3 regions of the Limosilactobacillus portuensis genome follow, and region 2 is predicted to be linked to each of the others. Evidence: predicted binding sites of a transcription regulator. Region 2 holds the regulator's gene; each other region holds the start of a gene.
What was found. Region 2 encodes Rex, which represses fermentation and respiration genes when NADH is low (regulators of the CRP and FNR family bind a similar motif). Its sites were predicted from a motif close to TTGTGAANTANTTCACAA; they were not measured.

Region 1 (4,649 bases), 820 kb from region 2:
TAATGCCAGTCCTAAGATGCTAATTGATGGGGATAAGTATGACTTTGTTGAGGATCAAGCAGCAGCACGCCAAGTATTGAAAATGATTGATCAAAAATTAATTGAACTTGGTTTAAAATAATTATTGACACTAAATTTAAATAATGATATATTAATAAAGTTCCATTATGAATATATCATTTTTCGGAGGATTAGCTCAGTTGGGAGAGCATCTGCCTTACAAGCAGGAGGTCACAGGTTCGAGCCCTGTATCCTCCATATGCGGATGTGGCGGAATTGGCAGACGCGCAAGATTTAGGATCTTGTATCTTTTAGATGTAAGGGTTCAAGTCCCTTCATCCGCATTTGGAATAAAAACTTTATTTCAAAATCATATTGACATCGGTCTGTGACACGTGGTATATTAATTATCGTTGCAGAACAGTTATGCGGAAGTAGTTCAGTGGTAGAACATCACCTTGCCATGGTGGAGGTCGCGGGTTCGAATCCCGTCTTCCGCTCTTTATGCACCCATAGCGCAATTGGATAGAGTGTCTGACTACGAATCAGAAGGTTGAAGGTTCGACTCCTTCTGGGTGCACTACTTAAAAGCGTGGCACACTACTTAGTGTTGTCACGCTTTTTCTTTTCGGAACTTAGCTCAGCTTGGTAGAGCGCTACGTTCGGGACGCAGAGGTCGCAAGTTCAAATCTTGTAGTTCCGATTATCATAATTATAAGGAGCAGGGAAAACTAATTTGTTAGTTCTGTCCTGCTTTTTTAGTAGTAATGATTTGATGAAAGACATTTTGCTTGTAGATTACAATTTAATTTTTGGGAACGGCTTATGACAAGGAAATTATTCTACTTATTATTAATACCGGTAATTATTTTAGGAGTGCTTCTCTGGAGTCCACAGAAAATGGTGAACGCCAGCCAAGTTGATGGGAAAACCAAGGTAGAATTACAAACTTACCTTCAAGATCACCATATCAATGGCATTATTCTAGTCAACGGGAAACGGGATCAACCGGTAGTTCTAAGGAATAAACTTACAACTAACCCAGCACAAGTTGTTGCTCCTAATGCTCTATTTCCAATTGGCTCGCTACAAAAATTGATAACAGGGGTTGCAGTATACCAGCTCGTTCAGAAGGGGAAGCTAAAGTGGGAGATGCCACTAAGTAAATATTATCCCCAAATTCAAGGAAGCGACCAAATAACATTACAACAGTTAATGGCTCATACAAGTGGTTTGCAAAATGATGGTGCGTTGCCGAAGAAAACTTTAAATAATGAAAAAAGTCAGGAACGTTTTTTCCTTCACCATTTTAAGAATACAGCTAGTCACGATTGGAATTATCAGGATATTGATTTTGAAATGTTAGGTGCTATTATTCGTCAGCGAACACATGATGACTACTATCACTTTATAAAAAAGACAGTTTTAAGGTCGCTGAATCATCAGCAGCTAAAAATGGTGTACCAGGTAAAACCGCGTCAAGTATTGCAGACTATGCAACCGGGTGTGACTTGGCGGATACTATCACAAACTGCTTCGTCAGAAATTGGTGCCGGTGATCTACTGCTCTCACCATTAAATTATTGGAAATTTATTTACCATGACGTAATCAGTAACCCAAAGCTTATTAAGAGCTTTGCTAACCAACCAAAGAGCCAGCGTGAAGCTTATTTTGGTGGTGTTTATTTTCAAGGAACGGTTATTCGGGCTAATGGTAGCGAGCCGGGGTATAATTGTTGTTTTTTTGCGGATTATAAAACTAAACGAACATTGATGCTGTTTACCAATAACATTGATTATCAAACCCTTCGCCAAACTGCTGAAGAACTTTATGAAATTTACAATGGTGAACAAATTCAGCCATAGTGTACGAAATTTATTTGCTAAAATACTCACAATTGGTATTGATTAAGTGATGCTAGTTTCAGCATACTGATAGGAAACTAACAGAATATTGGTCTATTAGTTTCCTGTTTATTTATTCACAAAAGCGCTTTAAAAAACGAATTGGATTTGTTATTATATTTTGTGTAAAAGATAACAAGTTCAAAGGAGATTTTAGATTATGAAAGCTGCTGTTATTAACGATCCAGTAGATGGTTACGTTACTGTTAAGGATGTTCAACTTCGGGATCTTAAACCAGGTGAAGCTCTAGTTGACATGGAATACTGTGGTCTTTGTCACACCGACTTGCACGTTGTTGCTGGTGATTTTGGTAAGAAGCCAGGACGGATTATTGGTCACGAAGGTGTTGGTCGTGTATCTAAAGTTGCTCCTGGTGTTACTTCCTTAAAGGTTGGGGATCGAGTATCAATTGCTTGGTTCTTCAAGGGTTGTGGACACTGTGAATACTGCCTTACTGGTCGTGAAACACTTTGCCGGAACGTTTTGAATGCTGGTTACACTGCTGATGGTGCAATGGCACAACAATGTATCGTTCCTGCTGATTATGCTGTTAAGGTTCCAGAAGGTCTTGATCCAGTTGAAGCTACTTCATTAACTTGTGCCGGTGTTACTATGTACAAGGCATTGAAGGTTGCTGACATCAAGCCAGGTCAATGGGTATCTATTGTTGGTGCTGGTGGTCTTGGTAACTTGGGTATTCAATTTGCTCATAATGTTTTCGGTGCTCACGTTATTGCCGTTGATGGTAACCCTGAAAAGCTTGAAGCTGCTAAGGAAAACGGTGCTGAAATTGTTATTAACCGTCACGATGGCGATGTTGATAAGCAAATCCAAGAAAAGGTTGGCGGTGTCCACGCTGCTGTTGTAACTGCTGTTTCAGCTTCAGCATTTGACCAAGCAGTTGACTCACTTCGTCCAGATGGTAAGTTAGTTGCCGTTGCTCTTCCACAAGGTGACATGAAGCTTAACATTGCTAAGACTGTTCTTGACGGAATTATCGTTGCTGGTTCATTAGTTGGTACTCGTCAAGATTTGGCTGAATGTTTCCAATTTGGTGCTGAAGGCAAGGTTCACCCAATTGTTAAGACTCGGAAGTTAAGTGAAATCAATGACATGATCCAAGAATTGAAGGATAACAAGGTTGTTGGTCGGAACGTTGTTGACTTCAGCTTAGAAGATTAATCTATAAAATATCCCCTTTTTGAAATTTAGCGAGAGCAAGGTATTTAGGTCTTGCAAACGTAAATAAGCTCCTAGAGTAAGGTAAAACCAAACTCTAGGAGCTTTATTTATCTACCATGTGCTACTTGATTTTATCTCGGTAATGAAAAGCATGTCATAGTCTTTTCCTTAAATTATTTGCTAGTACTTACTCTTTATTGAGATAGTTTTCTGGTTCCTGATTTAATATTGTGGTAAAATTTGGTCAAGATTAGTCAGGAAATTTGGAGGTGATGGAATGGAAGAGAAAAGTATTTCTGACATTATTGAGGAGTATTTGAAACAAATCCTTGGTGAGTCATCTCAAATTGAAATTCGTCGTTCGGAAATTGCCAATCATTTTGATGTTGTTCCGTCACAAATTAATTATGTAATTAAAACCCGATTTACTATTCAGCATGGATACTTAGTGCAAAGTAAACGTGGTGGTGGCGGCTATATTCGAATTGAGCGCGTTAATTTACTTGATAATGTTGATGTGTTAAACTCACTAATCCAAGCAATTGGGGATTCAATTAGTGAGCGTGATGCTTACGATATTGTTCGAACGCTTTATGATGAAAAAGTACTGACAAGGCGAGAGGGGGACTTAATGCTAGTTGCCTTGTCAAAGCAAACCCTAAATGTGAATGATTGTAATGTTGAAGCTCAGTTAAGAGCAAGAATTTTAATTTCAATGCTTAATCGTTTACGGTATGAGAGCTAGGAGGAAAGCAGTTAATGGATAATATGTTTACACCAAGTGCCAAACACGTCTTGGCACTCGCCCATGAACAAGCAAAGTACTTTAAGCACCAAGCCGTTGGTACTGAACACTTATTACTCGCGTTGGCAATTGAAAGGGAGGGGATTGCTAGCAAAATTTTTGAGCAATTCTCCATTACTAGTGATGATATTCAGGAAGAAATCGAGCGGATGATTGGCTATGGGACAATGGATGACATGGGGCCAGCCGATTACCTTCCATATTCTCCCAAGGCGCGTCAAGTATTAGCGCTAGCGGGACAAGAAGCGCAACAGTTAAACGCCTTAAAGATTGGTACTGAGCATTTACTGCTTGCGTTGATTTCAGATGAGGGAATCCTCTCTTCCAGGATTCTGCTGAGTTTAGATGTATTACCGCGACAAATTCGTAAAGTAACCTTACGTCGTCTTGGTGTATCAGACATTCAAGCACGGCAGCGGTTAGGAAGACAGCCGGGACAACGGGCACGAAGATCGGAGACGCCAACTCTTGATAAGCTTGCACGTGATATGACTCAAATGGCAAGGGATGGCAAACTTGATCCCGTAATTGGTCGCGACAATGAATTACGACGGGTTGAGCAGATCTTAAGTCGCCGAACAAAGAATAATCCAGTGTTAATTGGTGAACCTGGTGTCGGAAAGACGGCAATTGCTGAGGAACTGGCTCGCCGAATGGCTAGTAATGAGGTTCCTGAAGACTTAGCACAAAAACGACTGATGATGCTTGATATGGGATCGTTGGTCGCTGGAACTAAGTATCGTGGAGAGTTTGAGG
Region 2 (4,649 bases):
AACAATAGTAGTGCTGTCCTTAGTAACAGTTACCTTGTTAGCTTGACCAAGTTGATCAACGGTAGCATCCTTCAAACTCATACCTAAGTCATCAGAAATAACTGTACCACCAGTCAAGACAGCGATATCTTGCAATTGAGCCTTCCGTCGGTCACCAAATCCAGGAGCCTTAACAGCAACAACGTTAAAGGTTCCCCGAATCTTGTTCAAGACAAGGGTTGGCAATGCTTCACCAGTAATATCATCAGCAATGATTAAGAGTGAACGACCTTCTTGAACAACTGATTGAAGAAGTGGCAAAATGTCTTGAATGTTGCTAATCTTCTTGTCAGTAATCAAAATGTATGGGTTATCCAAATCGGCTTCCATCTTGTCATTATCGGTAACCATGTATTGTGACATGTAACCGCGATCGAAGCTCATCCCTTCAACGACGTCAACACTGGTTTCAACACCACGAGAATCTTCAATAGTGATAACACCATCGTTACCAACCTTTTCCATTGCATCGGCAATCAACTTACCAACTTCTGGGTTAGCAGCTGAAATTGAAGCAATTTGTGCAATGTCGTCCTTAGTCTTAACGTCATGGGACATCTTCTTCAATGCTTCAACAGCAACTTCAGTAGCCTTGTCAATTCCCCGACGAATACCAACTGGGTTAGCACCAGAAGTAACGTTCTTCATCCCGGCATTAACAATTGCTTGGGTCAAAACGGTAGCAGTAGTAGTACCGTCACCGGCAATATCGTTAGTCTTGGAAGCTACTTCTGAAACAAGCTTAGCACCCATGTTTTCAAAATGATTTTCTAATTCAATGCTCTTAGCGATTGTAACACCATCATTAGTAATGGTTGGTGTACCATAGCTTTGTTCAAGGACAACGTTCCGTCCCTTTGGCCCCATAGTGGTCTTAACTGTGTCAGCTAACTTATCAACACCGCGAAGCATTGAGCTCCGTGCATCTTCAGAAAACTTAATTTCTTTTGCCATTTTTTAATTCACCTCATATTAATATTAATGCTGTCATTTATTAAACCTTGATCGCTTATTCAACAATAGCAACAAGGTCCTTTTCATGAACAACGAGGTACTTTTCGCCGTCGTATTCAACTTCATTTCCGGCATACTTATCAAAGAGGACGCGATCGCCTTCCTTAACAACTGGTGCTAACTTTTCGCCATTATCTAAAGTCCGTCCAGCACCAACAGCAATTACCTTTCCTGTAGTTGGCTTTTCCTTAACGTTAGAAGCAAGAACAATGCCACCAACAGTCTTTTCTTCTTCTGTTTCTGCTTTAAGAAGAACGCGATCTCCTAATGGTTTTAACACGTTAATCCCTCCATTTTGATAAATTCCATACTCAAATTAGCACTCTCATGTACCAAGTGCTAATTACATTTTCTACTATACCATTTTTAGAGTTGATTGCAACCAATATGCTCTTCAGCGATGCTAACTAAAAAATCGCCGGTAATTACAGTTAACGTAACTACCGACGATTCTATAATTTAGTTTGTTTTCTCATCATGATTATTTTCAGCATAATTCTTGATGAAGTAAATTAACGTTTGAAGTTCATTAGTTAAGTCAATATTTTGCACTTGAACATTCTTGGGAACCGAGAGACGAACTGGCGTAAAGTTCAAAATTCCCTTTACCCCAACGCTAACTAATTGATCAGCAACCTTTTGAGAAGTTGAACTTGGAACGGTTAAGATCACGGCATCGATCTGCTGTTCCTTAATTTGCTTTTGCATCTCGCTTGCTGGATAAATCGGGATCCCGCTCTTTACGGTATTTGCTAATTCCGGCTTAGTATCGAACGCTGCGCTAATCCGTAAGTTAGTATCTTGATGGAAATTATAATTAAGGAGCGCGCTTCCTAACGAGCCGACACCAACAAGGGCCACGTTAGTAAGGGTATCCTGATTTAGGATCCCCTTGAAAAAGTTCAGCAGGCTCTCAACATCATAACCATAGCCCCGCTTTCCTAATTCACCAAAATAAGAAAAGTCACGGCGAATGGTTGCGGAATCAACCTGGACCGCTTCTGAAAGCTCCGTCGATGAAACCCGTCGTTTGTTTGCACTTAATAGTACACTAAGGTAACGGTAATAAATTGGTAACCGTTTGGCCGTTGCCTTAGGAATTTTCTTGGTAACCATTCTTTGTTATTCCTCCTACGATTTTTATATTATTCAACATTAGTGAGCTTTAAATCTTTACTCAATTTTGCTAGTTTGTGAAATCCAATTCTCTTATTATTCTAGCAACAAACTCTCCCATTGTGAACACTCAAACAAAATTATTTTCAAAAAATTTTCCATTTGCTTAATCGTTAACGTAATTTACAGGTTAATTTTTGTGAAATCAAGGTCAACCAGCGTATAATGGAAAGGTACATCTTTTGAAGAACGAGGTAAACAAAATGATTCTTTTGCAAGCCAATAATGTAATGCGTCGTTTTGGCGCGGATGTCCTCTTTCATGACATCAATCTCCAAATTCAAGGACATGGGCGAACTGCCCTTGTTGGTCGCAATGGTGCTGGAAAAACGACCCTCTTAAAAATGATTGCCGGAATCACAAGCCCCGATGAAGGAACAATCTCTAAGAGCAAGGATTTAACTATCGGTTACCTGGCTCAGGATCAAGGGTTAGACAGCCAAAATAGTATCTGGGCTGAACTTGATCTAGTATTTGCTCCCCTCCATAAAATGGAAAAGCAAATTCACCAGTTAGAAGATCAGTTAGCTTCACTTGATCCAGCAACTAAAGAATTTCAACTAACAACGGAGAAATATTCCCAACTTCAAGCTGAATTCAAGAAACGAGGCGGTTTTGAGTACGAATCGCGAATGCGGGGAATCTTAAAAGTCTTTGGGTTTGGAGAAGCTGACTACCAAACCGCGATCAACTCCCTATCTGGCGGACAAAAAACGAAGCTCGCCCTTGCTAAAATTCTTTTGCAGTCTCCTGACCTTTTGATCCTGGATGAACCAACAAACCACTTAGATATGAACGTCCTTGCATGGCTAGAAGATTATTTAAAAAGCTATCAGGGCGCTCTCCTTGTTGTTTCTCACGACCGCTACTTCCTTGACCGAGTTGTTTCCGATATTTATGATCTCGATAACCATACATTGCGGCATTATACCGGCAATTACACCCAATTTATGCAACACAAGCAGGAATGGCTTACTGCTGAATGGAAGCACTATGAACAGCAACAAAAGAAGATTGCGAAACTTGAAGACTTTGTCAACCGTAACATTGTCCGTGCATCAACCACAAAACGTGCTCAAGCGCGCCGGAAACAACTAGAAAAAATGGAGCGGCTGGATCGTCCCGAGACTGACGATCGGTCAATCCACTTCCACTTTCACAGTGATAAGGATAGCGGTAATGAAGTTCTTGACGTTGATCACGCGGTAGTTGGTTATAATGATCAGAAGCTTGCCGGGCCATTATCTTTCTCCGTTCGTAAGCCCCAACGAGTTGGAATTATTGGGCCCAACGGAATTGGTAAATCAACCCTGCTAAAGTCAATTTTGGATCGGATCCCGCTAATTAGCGGATCGATTAAGTTAGGTGCTAACCTTCAAATCGGTTACTATGATCAGGAACAGCAACAACTTCATCCCGAAAAATCAGTTTTAAATGAAGTTTGGGACGATCATCCAAACATTCCCGAAAAGGATATTCGCTCTCTCCTTGGTAGTTTTCTCTTCGTTGGTGATGATGTTTATAAACTTGTCCATGATCTTTCTGGTGGCGAGAAGGCTCGTTTAGAATTAACCAAACTTTCTTTTAAACCAATTAACTTCTTAATTCTTGATGAACCAACAAACCACTTAGATATTGATAGTCGTGAAGTCCTTGAGAACGCAATTAACGAGTTTCCTGGAACGGTCCTATTTATTTCCCACGACCGGTACTTTATTAACCAGGTTGCTACGGATGTTCTTGACATGAGCGCTACCGGAATTAAGCATTATGAAGGTGACTATGATGACTACCTTGAAGCCGTCAATAAGGAATTAGCTTCAACCGCAGGGCAAGAACAACAAGACAGCTCTACAGCTAAGCCCAAGAAATCCAGCGCTCAACAGTCTTACCAGCAAAGTAAGGAAACCCAGCGTGCCCGGCGAAAGCTCCAGCGACAGGTTGACAAGTTAGAAAACCAGATGGCTTCCCTTGAGGAACAGGAACAAGCACTTCAAGAGCAGATGAGCCAACCTGAAATTGCTACGGATATTGGTAAATTGACGGACCTTCAAAAACAACTAAATAAGTTAAACGAGCAGTCTGAAGAAGTCGAATTGGAGTGGACTAGTGCAGCTGAGGAATTAGAGAAGTTCGATCAAGAAAATAGTTGACTTTTCACCAAGAAGAAAGTAAACTGCAATCAAATGATCCAAGTAGGAAGTTCCAGAGAATGGTGGTCACCGGCTGAGAGCCACTTGCATAATTCCGAATCCTAATCATTACTAATCCAACACGTAAATAATATTTTTGAAAAAGAGTAAAGCATGTCTTTGAACGAGGATGGTAACGCCGTAACTGGTGCCTCGACTTAGGCATGCTTTTTGTTTAGAAGGGATGGTTAATATGGGAAAGCAGCATCAACGCATTGTCGTTAAAGT
Region 3 (4,649 bases), 780 kb from region 2:
ACAAATATTCAAAAAAGACTACAATAGTTTACAGAAAGCTAATTAAAAGAGGTCTTGAAGATGAGTAATCAAGTTGAAATTCCAAAAACAATGCGTGCCTGGGAAGTAACAACGCCTGGTCCAATTGATGGCGAAAATGCTCCACTAAAGCTTGTTACCAAGCCGGTTCCACAACCACAACGCGGAGAGGTTTTAGTAAAGGTCCTTACTTGTGGTGTTTGCCATACCGATTTACATGTGGCAGAAGGCGATTTGCCGGTTCATCGTGAGCACGTTACTCCAGGACATGAAATTGTTGGTAAGGTAGTTGCTTTTGGGCCAGAAACACAACGATTTGAATTAGGAGAGCGAATTGGGATTCCATGGTTCCGGCATGCATGTGGCGTTTGTAAATTCTGCCGTTCCGGTCATGAAAACCTCTGCCCGCATTCAGTTTATACCGGCTGGGACCATGATGGTGGCTATGCTGAGTATGTTACCGTACCAGAAGGGTTTGCTTACCGGATTCCTGAGAAGTTTAATGACCTCGAAGCAGCGCCACTATTATGTGCGGGGATAATTGGCTACCGGGCTTATGAGCGGGCAAATGTTCCTGCAGGTGGTCGCCTCGGTTTGTATGGCTTTGGTGGCTCCGCACATATAACAGCGCAAATTGCATTAGCTCAGGGAGTAGAAGTTCACGTCTTTACTCGGGGGGCTGATGCACGAAATTTTGCTCTTCAGCTTGGCTGTGTTTCTGCTAAGGGGGCATATGATCTTTCGGATGTCCCGTTAGATTCGTCAATTATTTTTGCTCCAGTTGGCGATATCGTTTTGCCAGCATTGGAGAGTTTAATTCCCGGAGGAACGTTGGCAATGGCAGGGATCCACATGTCGGATATTCCAACACTGAACTACCAAAAACACCTCTTCCATGAAAAGACGCTAACGAGTGTTGAAAGTAATACTCGCCGTGATGGAGAAGAATTCTTAACATTAGCCGATCGTCTTAATATTCATCCAGAAGTTACCGAATACCCGCTTGAAAAGGCGCTTGATGCACTAAAATACGTTAAACGTGGTGATATTAAAGGCGCTTGTGTGCTAAGAATAAGTCATGAGTAAAAATTAAGGAGGAAGCAAAATGCAATATCCGCAACTAAAACTTGGGGCTGTGAAGGGGCCGCAAGCAACAATCAAAACAAACCTTGGTGAAATTAAAGTTCAGCTATTTAAGGAGCAGGCACCCAAGACCGTTGATAACTTTGTTCAATTGGCAGAAAAGGGTTACTACGATGGGGTGATCTTTCACCGGGTAATTCCTGATTTTATGATTCAGGGTGGCGATCCAACCGGAACTGGTCGTGGTGGTAAGAGTATTTATGGAAAAGCTTTTGAGGACGAATTCTCCGATGAATTGTTCAACTTTAACGGAGCGGTTTCAATGGCTAATGCTGGTCCTAACACTAATGGCAGTCAGTTTTTCATTGTTTCTAACGAACATGTTCCGGCTAATATGATTGAACAAATGAAAGCAGTTGGCTATCCACAAGAAATTATCGATCATTACGCAGAGGTGGGTGGCACCCCATGGCTGGATCACCGTCATACCGTATTTGGCCAAGTAATTACCGGGATGGATGTAGTAAAAAAGATCAGCCAAGCTAAGCGTGATAGGATGGATAAGCCGAAAAAGGACGTTATCATGGAAAAGGTAACGATTGATAATGAGAACTAATGCTAAAATCGGGTTGTTCTGTCTAATAACTTTGTGATTTTAATCTTATATAGCAAAAAATTCTAGTTATTTCATTGAGAATTTAACTAGAATTTTTTGTTTGGTTTGCTTGTGAAATTTATTCAACGATTGATGATGGACTCAATGATTATCAGTGATTAAGAAGACACTATAAGTGAATTTTATAACATATTGAATGTTTGACTATGGATATTATACCGCGTTAGGATAGTAGTGTAATTGATGTGTATTTTTTCACAAATAGACGATTTATTTAGACAATGGAGGCTTTTACAATGACAAAATACCGTACTGAAGAAGATACTCTTGGTCCAGTTCAAATTCCTGCAGATGCATTATGGGGACCACAAACAGAACGGAGTCGGAACAACTTCCCAACTGGTCAGTATATGCCATTAGCCATTATTCGTGCTTTGCTGAACATTAAGAAGGCAGCTGCCCAAGCAAACATGGAAACAAAGGCTATTTCTGAAGAAAAGGGTAACTTGATTGTTCAATCAATTGATGAACTCTTAGCTTTGAGCGATGAAAAATTACGTAAAGACTTCCCATTGAAGGTTTACCAAACCGGTTCTGGTACACAAACCAACATGAACACCAATGAAGTTGTTGCTCATAAGGCACACCAACTTAACCCTGACATCGAAATCCTACCAAACGATGATGTTAACAAGGGGCAAAGTTCTAACGATACCTTCCCAACAGCAATGAATGTTGTTGCTTTAGAAGCTCTTGATAAGTTGAAGCCAGCTGTTCAACACTTGATTGATGAATTGAAGGCTAAGCAAGAAAAGTACATGCACACCGTTAAGGTTGGTCGGACTCACTTGCAAGATGCCGTGCCGTTGACTTTCGGCCAAGAATTATCCGGTTATGTGGCTTCTCTTGAACATGACCTTGACTACATTAAGACCCTTGAACCAACCTTAAATGAATTAGCAATTGGTGGAACTGCAGTTGGTACTGGATTAAACGCTGCTGAAGGGAGGCCAGAGAAGATTGCTGAAAAGCTTAGCGAAGTATACGGCTTAAACTTAACAGCTGATTCAAACAAGTTCTACGGCTTAGCTAACCACTCAGGATTAGATGTTGTCCACGGCGCATTGAAGAGTTTAGCTGCCGATATGTTTAAGATTGCTCAAGATATTCGTTTCTTGGGTTCAGGTCCACGTGCTGGTTACGGTGAATTAAACATCCCAGCTAACGAACCTGGTTCATCAATTATGCCTGGTAAGGTTAACCCAACCCAAGCTGAAGCCGTAACAATGGCTGCTTTACGGGTATTCGGTAATGATACTGTTGTAACAATGGCATCATCACAGGGTAACTTTGAAATGAACGTTTACAAGCCAGTATTGATTGATGCGTTCCTTGAATCAGCCGACTTGATGACTGGGACAATCATGGGCTTTGCGGACAAGATGATCCATGGCATGACCGTTAATGAAGACCGGATGGCAGAATTAGTTGATAACTCACTGATGACTGTTACGGCATTATCACCACACATTGGTTACCACGACAGCGCTAAGATTGCTCAAGCTGCTGATAAGGCAGGAAGCACTTTGAAGGAAGCTGCTTTGAAGTCTGTTAAGGTAACTGAAGAACAATACGACGAATGGATGGACATGCTTAAGATGACCAACGTTGATCGTAAGGACTAGAGCTAAAGCTAACTAATATTGAAAGGAAGAACTACGTAATGGCAGAATTTCAACCAACATCTGTTGGCAAATTAGAAAATGACTATGATGTTGTAATTATTGGTTCTGGTGGGACTGGCCTTTCAGCCGCTATTCAAGCAAATGAATTAGGGATGAAGGTTGCAGTACTAGAAAAGGAAAAGGAACTTGGTGGGAATACTAACCGGGCTTCTTCTGGAATGAACGCTGCTGAAACCAATGTTCAACTTCACCATGGTGTGATCGATAACGTTGCTGACTTTTACCATGAAACATATAAGGATGGTGGTCGGCTCAACGATAAAGATATGTTAGGCTACTTCGTTTACCACACTGCCCCAGCAATCGATTGGTTAGCCGATCATGACATTAAACTGGATGATATTACCATTACGGGGGGAATGTCTAAGAAGCGGACCCACCGTCCAGCAAGTATGGCACCAATTGGTGGCTTCTTGGTGAAGAGTTTACTGGAAGTCGTTGCTCAGGAAGATATCCCTGTATTTAACAAGACGAAAGTTACTAAGTTACGACGGACTGACGATGGCCGGGTTAATGGAGTTGAAGTTAACGCTGACGGAATCATTAAGGTTATTAATGCGAAAGCAGTTATTTTAGCCACTGGTGGTTTCGGTGCTTCAAAAGAATACATTAAGCGGTTCCGTCCAGATCTTGAAAGCTACAAAACAACTAACCAACCAGGTGCTACTGGTGATGGGTTGAAATTAGCTGAAAACGTTGGGGCTGAATTAATGCAAATGAATTTAGTTCAAGTCCACCCAACTGTTCAGCAAGATAACCCTCACGTTTACCTGATTGGTGAAGCAGTTCGTGGTGAAGGGGCCATTATGGTTAATGGTGAAGGAAAACGGTTCGTTAATGAACTAAATACGCGGAAGATTTGTGCAAATGCAATTACCGCGTTACCGGAGCACAGTGCTTATTTAATCTTTGATCAAGGAATTCGCGATCATGTTAAGGCAATTGAATTCTATGACAAGGTTGGCTTAGTTGTTCATGGTGAAACGATTGAAGATCTTGCTAAGCAGATTAACGTGGATCCAAGCAACTTGAAGCAAACTGTTACCACCTGGAACCAAGCAGTTGAAAACCATGATGATGCTGAATTTGGTCGGACAACGGGGATGGATCGTGGTATTACCAAGCCAGGATTCTTCGCTATCCACATCGCCCCTGCTATTCACTACACAATGGGGGGAATTCACATT

Region 1: the regulator Rex is predicted to act here: its motif matches at 2,027-2,044, upstream of adhP (alcohol dehydrogenase AdhP).
Region 3: the regulator Rex is predicted to act here: its motif matches at 1,961-1,978, upstream of PRK60_RS01145 (class II fumarate hydratase).

Annotation. Positions count from the first base shown of each region.
Region 1 is NZ_CP117296.1:300,796-305,444, forward strand. Features, by position in the region: gene PRK60_RS01330 (deoxynucleoside kinase) at 1-121, shown strand, start outside; tRNA gene PRK60_RS01335 (tRNA-Val) at 186-258, shown strand; tRNA gene PRK60_RS01340 (tRNA-Leu) at 262-344, shown strand; tRNA gene PRK60_RS01345 (tRNA-Gly) at 429-500, shown strand; tRNA gene PRK60_RS01350 (tRNA-Arg) at 507-580, shown strand; tRNA gene PRK60_RS01355 (tRNA-Pro) at 630-703, shown strand; gene PRK60_RS01360 (serine hydrolase domain-containing protein) at 901-1,866, shown strand; gene adhP (alcohol dehydrogenase AdhP) at 2,066-3,088, shown strand; gene PRK60_RS01370 (CtsR family transcriptional regulator) at 3,366-3,833, shown strand; gene PRK60_RS01375 (ATP-dependent Clp protease ATP-binding subunit) at 3,848-4,649, shown strand, end outside.
Region 2 is NZ_CP117296.1:1,409,341-1,413,989, forward strand. Features, by position in the region: gene groL (chaperonin GroEL) at 1-993, opposite strand, end outside; gene groES (co-chaperone GroES) at 1,049-1,333, opposite strand; gene PRK60_RS07200 (redox-sensing transcriptional repressor Rex) at 1,513-2,169, opposite strand; gene PRK60_RS07205 (ABC-F family ATP-binding cassette domain-containing protein) at 2,433-4,382, shown strand; gene proB (glutamate 5-kinase) at 4,606-4,649, shown strand, end outside.
Region 3 is NZ_CP117296.1:259,176-263,824, forward strand. Features, by position in the region: gene PRK60_RS01135 (zinc-dependent alcohol dehydrogenase family protein) at 61-1,104, shown strand; gene PRK60_RS01140 (peptidylprolyl isomerase) at 1,124-1,717, shown strand; gene PRK60_RS01145 (class II fumarate hydratase) at 2,014-3,402, shown strand; gene PRK60_RS01150 (flavocytochrome c) at 3,441-4,649, shown strand, end outside.